Regions from separate parts of the Sporolactobacillus sp. BBK16-2 genome, predicted to be linked through region 1. Evidence: a T-box and tRNA genes for the amino acid it is inferred to sense, from the RefSeq annotation. Region 1 holds a T-box; the other holds one or more tRNA genes.
The links. A T-box is a leader RNA that pairs with one kind of tRNA and senses whether it is charged. The one in region 1 lies ahead of thrS (threonine--tRNA ligase), so its partner is inferred to be a tRNA-Thr.

Region 1 (6,560 bases):
AGCTGCAACAATATTGTGCCGATGGAAGCTTGATTTGGACGGAGGCATCCATTCGTCTGCGTTTTAACGAGAAACGAGAACTTGAAGTCATTGGTGTTTCACGCGAAATAGGGGAGAGAAAAAAATCAGAAGCGAATATTGCCTATTTAAGCTATCATGATCAATTGACGGGACTCTATAATCGACGATTCTATGATGAAGCGTTAAAGCGTTTGGAGCAGTCCGCAAATGATCCTTTAACCCTGGTGTTGGCTGATGTTAACGGGCTTAAGTTAACAAATGATGCATTCGGACATCAGGCAGGCGACGATCTTCTCATCCGCATTTCTCAAATTTTGAAAAAGGATAATGGAGCTGACGATATCATCGCACGCGTTGGCGGGGATGAATTTGTCATGCTTTGGCCGAATGTTGATGAGGCAGAAGCGGAACAGAGGATTGAGCGAATTCATCGTCATCTGCATGCAGCGAACAGTGTCCACCACACTGTTCTCTCTGTCTCATTTGGATGGGCGGTTCGCAAATCTGCCATAGAGACGATGACTTATATTTTTTCCGAGGCAGAGAATAACATGTATCAGCATAAACTGTTTGAAGGCAACAGTATGCGCAGCAGAACGATTAATATGATCACCAATACATTGTATGCGAAGCTCCCCTCAGAAGAGCGCCACGCGCAGAGGGTGAGCAGACTTTGCATGGAAATCGGCCGGAAATTGCACATGGATGCAAACGATTTGAATGAGTTGCGAACAGCGGGCCTGTTTCATGACATCGGGAAGATCACGATTGAAGATAGTTTGTTCAAAAAAGAACATCTGACCGAGTCAGAATGGGCACGTATTCGACTTCATCCGGAAAAAGGGTACCATATTTTAAAGTTATCCAATGAATTTATGAGCATATCCCAGTTTATCCTCTGCCACCATGAACGAATGGACGGGAAAGGCTACCCGCTTGGTTTAAAAGGCGAAGAGATTCCATTGCCTTCAAGAATTATCAGTGTTGTTGAGGCTTATGACTCTATGGTTACCGATCAGCCCTATCGACAAAAAATAGCGCAGCACAAAGCAATTGAAATTTTGAAAAAGAATGCGGGAACGCAATTTGATCCCGAGATCGTCGATTTGTTTGTTACAAAAGTGTTGGCTGCTGAGTAAAAATAGGTCTATAAAATCAGGACAGAGCTTGTTCAGTACTCAATTTTAAACGAAAAAAAGCCGAAGTATCGGAGCGGTTATCCGCACAATGCTTCGGCGTTAAGTATTCATAAATTCGGTTTAAATCAGAGAATTTCTTTGCCCTTTTTAAAGACGCGTTTTTCTTCTTGAACACTTTTGATATCGTCAAGCGGATTTCCATCGAGAACGATGAAGTCTGCAAATTTTCCCGCTTCAAGGGTGCCGAACTCATTGTCAATTTTCAGCAGTCGAGCACCATTGACGGTTGCCGCTTGCAGTGTCTGAAGCGGTGTGCAGCCTGCCTCGACCATGAGTTGGAGTTCGAATGCCGAGTCGTTCCTAAAATCATTGTTCGGTGTTCCGGCATCGGTCCCCATCGCCAGCTTGACTCCTGCCTTGGCAGCCTTACTGATACTCTCAATATGTGCTTTTTTCACTTCCCGCGCGACGTCAAGCATGAAATCGGGAACTTGTCCCTCGCCGCGATCAGAGATCCCGTAAACAGCAATTAATGTCGGAACGATAAATGCATCTTTCTCAAGAAACATTTGGATCGCCTCGTCATCAAGATAAAAAGCGTGTTCGACTGAATCAACACCTGCGCGCAGTGCATTTTTAATTCCTTCGGTTCCTTGGGCGTGTGCATTAGCGGTTCTGCCTTTGTGGTGTGCTTCAAGAACAGCGGCACGCATCTCTTCTTCGGTCAGCTGAACATCGTCAGGAGATTCGCCGCCGAATGAAACACCGCCGGTTGCCATCAATTTAATATTGTCGGCACCATTCTTCAAGGCACTGCGTGCTGCCTTCCGTGCCTCGTCAGGGCTGTCCACTTCGTAGCCGATGGTGCAAAAGTGGCCCCCGGTCATCGCAAGCGGGCGTCCTGATGCACAGATACCCGGTGACAGAATGTGGCCTCCCTTTTCCAGCTTCGAAAGTTCAATATCGACGTCAAAGTCTGCGCCTACATCGCGAATATAGGTGACGCCATGCTTCAAAAGATCTTGCAGATTATCAAGTGCGATCTTCGTTGCAAGAATCGGTGTCAATTTAGGCGATCCAAGCGGTTCGAGCTTTCCGGATACATCAGAAGTGATATGTGTATGAGCATTAATCAGACCTGGCATGACGAATTTATTTCCCAGGTCAACGGTCCGGTCTGCTTTGGATGGGGCATTTGTCCCCGTCTCGACAATTTTTCCGGTTTCATCATCGACGACAAAATACGCATTAGGTTCGAAGCGGTCTGTGATTCCGTCAAACAGCGCAAAATGATGATAAAGTGTTTTTGACATTGCAGTAGCCCCTCTCACTTAAGCATTAGATTAATTTCAAAAATATTGAAGCGATAATTACCGAAGCAATGGATACAGTAGCAAATCCGCCAACCAGCATTTTCGGAAGAATATTTTCAAGAAGATATTCTTCTTCATCCGACGTGCTTGAATTGTTTTTGCAAACTTCCGTAGTCAATATGTAGTCTGCAGGAAAACCAAATAGTGCGGTGAGTGAGCATGCGAATGCCATCGGTCTGCTCATTCCAAACGGTTTTGCGAGAATAAGAGATGCTAGATACATTCCTAGTATACCAAGAATAATTAAAACAACAATCTGAATAATGATCTGTGCCAACATGGATGGTGTTGTCAGATTTAGCTGTGAAAAGACATAGGCTAACAGTCCGTAAATCAACCAATTAAAAACGCCTGCACGATTTAACGCGTTGGTTTCAAGAATACCGAGTTGATGTGCGATCACACCGAAAATGAGACAAATGACAAATGAATTAATGATGCCGTGCATTAATTGAGCGACATACAGACTAAGGAGCGCGACCAGTGCGACACGGACAAGGATAAATGCAGAGGTTTGATAATCGTCCGGAAGCCCGAAAATACGTTTCTCCGATGCACTGTTCGTACCGTTCATTGTCATTTTTTGACGGTTCGGGTCTAGTGTGATTGATTCGGTACGGAACTTATTGATCAAACGCTGACTTTCTTTTTTCAGCATCATTGATGTAATTGGGTAGCCGATCAGACTGTGGGTGATGAACATGGAAACCGGAAGTGCGACCAGGGTAGTAATCCCGGCGGCTTTAAGCCCGTCGGTCATCAAGAGTGCAGCAACCAGGCCGCCGGTCAGTGGAGGAACAGCGGCAACGACTGTATGCCAATCGAAAATTAGAGTGCCGATGGTCAAGGTGAAAAGAATGGTTCCACAGACGCCTAGAAGGGCAATGGCTACGGCTTTCCACTGAGCAATAAGCTGTTTCAGGTTCATTAATGTGCCTAGATGTACTAATAGTAGTGCGATGCAGATTTGGACAAACTCTGTATTGTAAGATGCCTGTGTGACGACATCCTTAGGAATAAATGTCCAGAAGCCGATGATAAAAAGTACGGCTGTGACAAAAACGGATGGAATATAAGCTTTTGACGCTGTTGACACCCATTCTCCAATAAGCATGAAGAGCATGACTGCCAGAAAACAAAGTAAAAACGACATGATTGTGCCTCCCAAAGATGTAAAGTGTTTAATAAGCTAAAGTGTTAGTAAATGTTAACACCAGGTACCAAAAAAATCAATAATATATTTGTATGATAATAATTTATTTTAGTTAAAATTTTATGAAGCAAGTGAACAATTTGCTGATATTTATGGATACTTGCACTTCTTGATCGAAACGCATACAATAAGAGCATTAAAAGTACTAAAGTATACAAGCATTGAAAAGGACATGAGTTGTTGTGATCGTTCTCAGAGAGGGAAGCCTGCTGCGAACTTCCCAACGAAACACAATGAACTTACCACCTTGGAGCTTCAGCGATGAACGATGTAGTAGTCGCTGACGGCACAGCCGTTATCTGATCAAGTGTCGCGACCTCGCGCGGGTTGCGGAACAAGGGTGGAACCACGAGCTTAAACACTCGTCTCTTATTAGAGACGGGTGTTTTCTATTTTTCAAAGGAGTGAAAGTTATGTCATCCGTATCATTAACCTTTCCCGATCAATCGGTTCGGGAATTTCCAAAAGGCGTTACTGCGGAACAGGTCGCAGAATCAATCAGTTCAAGCCTCAAGAAAAAGGCAGTTGCAGGTAAAGTCAACGGCAATCTGTATGATTTGACCCGCCCGATTGAAGAAAATGCAACGCTTGAAATCGTCACACTGGACTCTGAAGATGGTCTGGAAATCATGCGTCACAGCTGTGCGCACCTTTTGGCACAAGCATTAAGGCGGATCTATCCGGATGTTAAGTTAGGCATTGGACCGGTAATCAAGAATGGCTTCTATTACGATGTTGATATGGAACATTCATTATCCAAGGAAGATTTCCCTAAGATCGAAAAAGAAATGAAAAAAATTGTAAGTGAAAATCTGCCGATCGTGCGTAAGGAAGTCAGCCGCTCAGAAGCCATCGATCTTTTCAAGAGGCTTGATGACCATCTGAAGCTTGAGTTAATTCGCGACCTCCCTGAAGACGCAACGATCACGATCTATTCTCAAGGCGAATATGTTGATCTTTGCCGCGGACCGCATCTTCCGTCAACCGGCAAGATTAAAGTGTTCAAATTGATGAACGTATCCGGTGCTTACTGGCGTGGCAACAGCGATAATGAAATGCTGCAGCGTATCTACGGAACCGCGTTCTTGAAGCAGAAGGATTTGGATGCACATCTTCATTTCCTTGAAGAAGCAGCAAAACGAGATCACCGCAAGCTGGGCAAACAGTTGGAACTGTTTATGTTCTCTGAAGAAGCACCTGGCATGCCGTTCTATCTGACCAATGGGCAAATCATCCGTACGGAACTGGAAAACTTCTCGCGTGAATTACAGCGCCAGGTGGATTACGACGAAGTGCGCACGCCATTGATGATGAATCAGAGGCTGTGGGAAAACTCCGGCCACTGGGATCACTATCATGAAAATATGTATTTCACGAAAGTGGACGATGTGAACTATGCACTCAAACCAATGAACTGCCCCGGCCACATGTTGATTTATAAGGATACCTTGCATTCCTATCGCGATCTGCCGATTCGTATTGCAGAATTCGGCCAGGTGCACCGTCACGAATTGAGTGGCGCGCTGAACGGCATGTTGCGTGTCCGCACGTTCTGTCAGGATGACGCACATATCTTTGTTCGCCCGGATCAGATCGAAAGTGAAATTAAGAATATTTTCCAATTGATCGGCAAGATCTATAAAACATTCGGATTTGAATATACGGTAGAGCTCTCAACCATGCCTGAAGATCACATGGGCAGCTTGGAATTGTGGCAGCAGGCAGAAGCAGGATTAAAGCATGTACTTGAAGCAATCAATCAGCCATATACGATCAATGCTGGCGACGGCGCGTTTTACGGTCCAAAGATTGACTTCCATATTAAGGATGCCATCGGACGTGAACATCAATGTGCAACGATTCAGCTCGATTATCAAATGCCTGAGAAATTCGATCTTACGTACATTGATGAGAACAATGAAAAGGTACGGCCGGTCGTTATCCACCGTGCCATTTATGGATCGCTTGACCGTTTCTTCGCCATCCTGATCGAACACTTCGCCGGTGCGTTCCCAACTTGGCTTGCGCCGACACAAGTGCAGTTTATTCCGGTCGCAGATGTGCATATTGACTATGTCAAGAAGCTTGTGACCGACATGAAAAAGGTCGGCATTCGTGCTCATGCCGATCTGCGCGGCGAGAAGCTTGGTTACAAGATTCGTGATGCTCAAACGCACAAGATTCCGTATATGCTGGTAATCGGTGATCAGGAAATCGAGCAAAACGCAGTGAATGTCCGTAAATACGGCGAACAGGATTCTAAGACGGTCGCCTATGATGTGTTCAAAGCGGATATTCTGAAGGAAATTAAGAACAGAGTTACTCCCGTTCCGAAGGCTTGATCAACGCAGATCAATTGAATAGAAGAGAGAAGCAGGTGGAGTGACTCCACCTGCTTTTTTTAGATGAAATTATTCAATGCACGAAAAGTAGGGATCAATGCACGAAAATCCCGGTTCAACGCATAAAAAAGAGTCCAGGCCAAGTCCATGCATGAAAACTGAAATTCAATGCACGAAAAGTAGGGATCAATGCACGAAAACCAAGGTTCAATGCACGAAAATTTCAGTTCAACGCATAAAAAAGAGTCCAGGCCAAATCCATGCATGAAAACTGAAATTCAATGCACGAAAAGTAGGGATCAATGCACGAAAATCAAGGTTCAATGCACGAAAATTTCAGTTCAACGCATAAAAAAGAGTCCGAGCCAAGTCCATGCATGAAAACTGAAATTCAATGCACGTAAAGTAGGGATCAATGCACGAAAATCAAGGTTCAATGCACGAAAATTTCAGTTCAACGTCCCAATCCAGT
Region 2 (6,560 bases), 1.1 Mb from region 1:
CGCGGATGACCGTAAGGTCATGGTAGGGGAGCGTTCCAAGGGCATTGAAGATGTGCCGTGAGGCATGTTGGAGCGTTTGGAAGTGAGAATGCCGGTATGAGTAACGAAAAGAGAAGTGAGAATCTTCTCCGTCGAAAGCCTAAGGGTTCCTGAGGAAGGTTCGTCCGCTCAGGGTTAGTCGGGGCCTAAGCCGAGGCCGAAAGGCGTAGGCGATGGACAACAGGTTGATATTCCTGTACCAGCGTTTCACGTTTGAGTGATGGGGGGACGCAGGAAGGTAAGGCGAGCGCACGGATGGAAGTGTGCGTTCAAGCCGCGAGGCCGGCAGCGAGGCAAATCCCGCTGCTATCCGCCAAACGGTGATGAGGAGGGAACTTAAGTACCGAAGCGCCTGATCCTACACTGCCAAGAAAAGCCTCTAGCGAGTGAAACGGTGCCCGTACCCAAACCGACACAGGTGGGCAAGAAGAGAATTCTAAGACGCTCGGGAGAACTCTCGTTAAGGAACTCGGCAAAATCACCCCGTAACTTCGGGAGAAGGGGTGCTCGTCGGACCTACGGGTCCGATGAGCCGCAGTGAAAAGATCCAAGCGACTGTTTACCAAAAACACAGGTTTCTGCTAAACCGTAAGGTGATGTATAGGGGCTGACACCTGCCCGGTGCTGGAAGGTTAAAAGGAGAGGTTATCCTTCGGGAGAAGCTTTGAATTGAAGCCCCAGTAAACGGCGGCCGTAACTATAACGGTCCTAAGGTAGCGAAATTCCTTGTCGGGTAAGTTCCGACCCGCACGAAAGGTGTAACGATTTGGATACTGTCTCAACGAGAGACCCGGTGAAATTATAGTACCTGTGAAGATGCAGGTTACCCGCGACAGGACGGAAAGACCCCATGGAGCTTTACTGCAGCTTGATATTGGATGTGGGTATCGTTTGTACAGGATAGGCAGGAGCCTTGGAAACCGGACCGCTAGGTTCGGTGGAGGCATCGGTGGGATACTGCCCTGACGATATCGACATTCTAACCCTGAACCGTGATCCGGTTCGGAGACAGTGTCAGGCGGGCAGTTTGACTGGGGCGGTCGCCTCCTAAAAGGTAACGGAGGCGCCCAAAGGTTCCCTCAGAATGGTTGGAAATCATTCGCAGAGTGTAAAGGCACAAGGGAGCTTGACTGCGAGACCTACAAGTCGAGCAGGGACGAAAGTCGGGCTTAGTGATCCGGTGGCACCGCATGGAAGGGCCATCGCTCAACGGATAAAAGCTACCCTGGGGATAACAGGCTTATCTCCCCCAAGAGTTCACATCGACGGGGAGGTTTGGCACCTCGATGTCGGCTCATCGCATCCTGGGGCTGAAGTAGGTCCCAAGGGTTGGGCTGTTCGCCCATTAAAGCGGTACGCGAGCTGGGTTCAGAACGTCGTGAGACAGTTCGGTCCCTATCCGTCGCGGGCGTAGGAAATTTGAGAAGAGCTGTCCTTAGTACGAGAGGACCGGGATGGACACACCGCTGGTGTACCAGTTGTTCCGCCAGGAGCATACGCTGGGTAGCTATGTGTGGACGGGATAAGTGCTGAAAGCATCTAAGCATGAAGCCCCCTTCAAGATGAGATTTCCCATGATTTTAAATCAGTAAGACCCCTTAGAGATGATGAGGTTGATAGGTCTGAAGTGGAAGCACCGTGAGGTGTGCAGCGGACAGATACTAATCGGTCGAGGGCTTAACCCAGAAGAACTTGGATTCACTTGTTTTGTTTCGATTGCTTTCGTTACCGGTTTTGAAGGCTCATGCGAGCCGGAAGTCTGGCGGTCATAGCGAAGAGGTCACACCCGTTCCCATCCCGAACACGGTCGTTAAGCTCTTCTGTGCCGATGGTAATTGGGGGCTGTCCCCCTGTGAGAGTAGGTCACTGCCAGGCAATGGAGAGAGGCAGGAAGTCATCGATGATGGCAGCCTGTTTCTTATTATATTTTATTATGTGAACCCTTCCATGATAATGGAGAGTACATTATAATATACATATCATTTTAACTTAAGTATTCCACAGTAGCTCAGTGGTAGAGCAATCGGCTGTTAACCGATCGGTCGTAGGTTCGAATCCTACCTGTGGAGCCAATGCTTCCATAGCTCAGTTCGGTAGAGCACTTCCATGGTAAGGAAGGGGTCGCTGGTTCAAGTCCAGTTGGAAGCTTAAAGCACAACGTATAGAGGTAAGTTATAGTTTTTAAGGCCGCCTTTCACAATAAATGAAATTGTGAAAGGCGGCCTTTTTTCACACGTAAAGAAAGTATAAGATTTTGTCCCGTATTTAAACGAATAAACCAGTGTCTTGGCCGAGAATCAAAGCAGAGATGCGCCCGCGGTCGCGCTCAGTTGATGCGAGCAACCGAAGTGATGATTCAGCACTGTAAAGACACAAACCAATACTAAAAAAAAGGAACTTTCGCAAGTGTAAAGGAGCTTTCGCTAAATACGCATACGTCCTGTATGCAACGCGAAAGCCATCACATCCTGTGAAATTAAGGACCGGGCGTTTTTTGCCCGGTTTTTCTTATTTTAGAAAAGATTTAATTTAAACACTCTAAAAAACGGAGAAAACATTCCGCTTTTTAATTTTGTCCATTTATTTTGCCTAGTTCCTTTACAAAATAAACGAAAAGCGTATAATCAAAATAAAAGTAAGTACGTACTTACTCATAATAAAATATGTGAAGTGAAAGGAAGATTGGATGAACACATTAGAACAAGAAATTCAGAATCGATTAACGAAGTGTCGGGAAAAATTAGTTGAACGCAATCTGGAGGCCTACGTCATTACAGATTCTGAAGACATATGGTACCTGACAAACATTAATTACAGTCCCGAACAACGGCCATTTTTCTTAATTGTGTTTGCTAATCAGGATCCGCTATTCATTGTTCCTAAATTGGAAGAATCTCATGTTCAGGTCCCTTACTTTAAGTACACGATTGATACTTATTTTGATGTCACGGCGAAAAAGGGTCAGAACTGGTTCGAAGTAGTGACACGACATCTTGTTAACGTGAATCATGTCGGTGTAGAAGATAATGTACCGTGGTATCTGACTTATCAAACGGGTGACATAAATTGGACTCCTGGAGAGATCATTAAACAATTGCGAACCATTAAAAGCGACTATGAACTGGACAAAATTCAAGTCACGGCGAAAGTATGTAGTGATGTGGTTTGTCAAACGTTGGCTACGGTGCATACAGGCTCCAATGTGCTCGACTTGTACATGCTGCCGCATAAAACGCAAAGTGAAGTGATCAGCAAAAATTTTAGTTTAACGAATCGAATTACCAATGGTGTCTGGCCGGCTAGTTATAGCTATATGCCGCATAGCATTCCTGCAATGGACGCGCAGGTTTCAAAAGGTCCCAATGTGAATGTCGCTACTTTTAAATTAGCGGGATATGCCGCAGAATGTGAGCGAACGTTCTTTACAGAGGATCCTACTTCCGAAGAACAGCGGCACTTTAATCAAATGATGCAGGCACGTAAAATTATGCTGGACATGATTCGTCCTGGTGTCAAAGCCAGCGAGGTTGAACAAGCAGTTTATAACTATGTGGAGGAACAAGGTTTAACTCAACACTTATTACACCGACCCGGGCACGGGATTGGCTTAAATAATCATGAGGAACCGACACTATCATTTGGTAATGATACGCGATTACAAAAGAATATGGTTGTTTCCGTGGAACCTGGTTTGTATTTTGACGGACAGGGTGGATACCGTCATTCAGACACTGTCTGTATCACTGACAATGGTTATCGATTCATGACCCAGGCGCCGGATCAGCTGAATGAGCTTATCTTGAAATAAAAAACAAGATAATGTTAATTGATGGCTTGAAAACCCACATCATGTGGGCTTTTATTTTGGTTACTATGCTAATGGACAGTTAGCTGCAACTTTTTTAGTAGAGAGGAAAAATGTAAATGAAAGCAACAATGATCCATACGCGTAAATTCAGTTTTGCTATCTTGTATGGTTTGCTATCTGCTATTGGCATTAACCTTTTTTTGAACCCGGCCAACGTCTATTCTATTGGCATACCTGGAATTGCTCAACTCTTGAACGGTATATTATCATTGGTAAACATTAATTTGAGTATTAGCATGCTAGTCATTATCATGAATATTCCTTTGGTCTTGGCAGCCTGGTACTTATTTGGGTTAAACTATACGATGTATTCATTAATTGCAGTGTTTTCAAATGTTATTTTCTTGCAAGTTATTCCACAAACACCCATTTTGTCTGAACGAATTACCAATGCTATTGTTGGCGGAACGATCATTGGAATTGGCGTTGGGCTATGTTTTCGCAATGGATTTTCTACAGGCGGAACAGATGTGTTCGTGAGCTACGTACAGCAGCGCTTTAAGAAAAAAATAGGCTTTATCAATACAGTGATTAACGGCAGTATTTTGCTGACGACCAGTTTGTTTTTTGGAATTGCTGGAGCAACGTACAGTTTAATTAGTATGGTAATTACTAGTTTTATTATGGATAATATTTATATTCAGCAAAAAAATATGACAGTCTTCGTTTTTACAAAGAATCCGCATCAAATCATAGAACGATTGAAGAACTTTGCACATGGTGCTACCTTATTTAAGGGAACCGGTATTTATTCTCAGCAAGAAACAGACATGATCATTGTTATTGCTCAAAGAAGTCAGTTATTCTTTTTAAAAAGGCTGGTTACTTCCTGTGATCCAAAGGCCTTTGTCAGTGTTCAAAGGGCAGACTATTTAATCGGTAACTATATACAAACATATGACTAAGTACTATTTAAAAGGAGAATTTATGACTAAAGAAGACACCAGACAAAAAATTTTACAAGCTTTCACCGGACTGATCATTAAGCACGGGTATGAGTCCACAACGACACAAAAAATTGCTCAAGACTCATCAGTAAGTGAAAACACCGTATTTCGGCATTTTAAAGATAAACGCGGCTTATTAAATGCCTTGCTAACCGAGTACCTAATGGATTTAAAAGACTTACAAAGTTATTGTAAGCTTACAGAAAACCTAGAAGAAGATCTTCTACAAATAGCCACGAACTACCAGACTTTTATGAGCAAGCATGAGGCAATTGTTATGACTGGTTTGAGAGATTCACTTCATTTGCCGGAAGTTCGTGAAGCTAGTGAACAGATTTCACTTTATTTCAAAGAATTGACTGGAAACTATTTAACTCAAATGAAGGATAAAGGAAGAATAGCGAAAGTAGTAGACGTCAAAACGCAAGCCATTAATTTTGTTTGGATTAATTTCGGCTATTTTATGACTCGCAAAAATAGACCGGCGCAATTGAATATTTCAGAATTACAACAGCACATTGGAGCATTTATTTTGGGGTTATCAACTCCTCAATAACTCAATCAAAAGGCTGCCTATATTCATAATCCGTAGAAATCAAAAAGGGCTATAAAATAGCCCTTTTATTTATAAACGGATTCAGGAATCTTTATGAAGAGATATCCATCAGGATAGGATTTGATTTCACCGTCTTGAAAAACGAGATAGATGCCATGATCATACAATGAGATTTGCGTATCTTTGTTCACTGTAAAATCACTTAATTTTGAAACCGATTTGGCATAGGGTTCATGCGTACTCAAATAATTAAAAGCATAGTTCTTCACTTTTTTATACTGAGCAGAGGTTTTAAGAATATCTTTAATCGCATATTGTTGTCCTGTAGATAAATCAAAATTGTATAAGGTTACATAGAGGCTGCCGTTTGAGCCGCCGGTATACATATAATCGCGATATAAAATACTCAGCTTGCCGTTTTATTATTTATTACGTTATAAGCGGAGTTGTAGGAATAGTGAGCATTGCCTTCTTTAGTAAAGCTTCCGGCTCTTTTTAGATTTGTAGCACTCTTGTAGGAATTTTGAGCCGCTTTTTCCAGCATTTCATTAATTCTTGCGGCAGCTTTTTTGTTGATTCCGTGGACTTGAGGGTACAGCAGCAATCGTTCGCCATTATATTTATGTTTTGTGAAACGGGGTACAGAGGTTTCCTGATGCTGGACAGCTGTAAATAAGTAAATCAAGAAGGCAATGAAAACTAGAGCTAAAGCTGTCAAAAAGAATACACGGCGTTTCATCGTAACCACCCTTTACACGATTTTTTCAAACGAGTGACAAACATAGAGCAGCAGCACCAAGAAAATGGAATGAAGCAAACGATGTGCGCAAATCTCCAATTGAAAAGTCATTATCTCATAGAATCGGTAGACAAAGAGAATTAAGGTGAAGATTCGTATATTTGCGTATTTGATCTATTGAGTTTAATCGGCAGGATCATCCTCGCATTACATTAAGGAAAGGGGATGATTCGGGTCCAGACAGAAATGAAGCCGCCTCTGAATGTTCGAGAGCGGCCTTTGCTTATGAAGTTCGTTCCTAAGCGTTTCGTTGCTTAACTATTCCCGTTCATTTGAAACAAGGGCATGAGGAGGGTATCTACCATCTCAGTAACCGCAGTTTTTGTCAACGTTCCATGGGTAAGGAGTTCA

Region 2: it has a tRNA-Thr gene. The T-box ahead of thrS (threonine--tRNA ligase) is inferred to sense a tRNA for this amino acid. The anticodon was not compared.

Annotation. Positions count from the first base shown of each region.
Region 1 is NZ_CM187611.1:2,547,029-2,553,588, reverse strand. Features, by position in the region: gene AC6F33_RS12650 (PAS domain S-box protein) at 1-1,160, shown strand, start outside; gene AC6F33_RS12645 (metal-dependent hydrolase family protein) at 1,286-2,473, opposite strand; gene AC6F33_RS12640 (hypothetical protein) at 2,499-3,686, opposite strand; T-box leader at 3,899-4,119, shown strand; gene thrS (threonine--tRNA ligase) at 4,160-6,088, shown strand.
Region 2 is NZ_CM187611.1:174,395-180,954, forward strand. Features, by position in the region: rRNA gene AC6F33_RS00930 (23S ribosomal RNA) at 1-1,724, shown strand, start outside; rRNA gene rrf (5S ribosomal RNA) at 1,798-1,914, shown strand; tRNA gene AC6F33_RS00940 (tRNA-Asn) at 2,037-2,111, shown strand; tRNA gene AC6F33_RS00945 (tRNA-Thr) at 2,114-2,187, shown strand; gene AC6F33_RS00950 (M24 family metallopeptidase) at 2,726-3,847, shown strand; gene AC6F33_RS00955 (YitT family protein) at 3,964-4,812, shown strand; gene AC6F33_RS00960 (TetR/AcrR family transcriptional regulator) at 4,835-5,410, shown strand; gene AC6F33_RS00965 (hypothetical protein) at 5,476-5,796, opposite strand; gene AC6F33_RS00970 (hypothetical protein) at 5,817-6,149, opposite strand; gene AC6F33_RS00975 (TetR/AcrR family transcriptional regulator) at 6,464-6,560, opposite strand, start outside.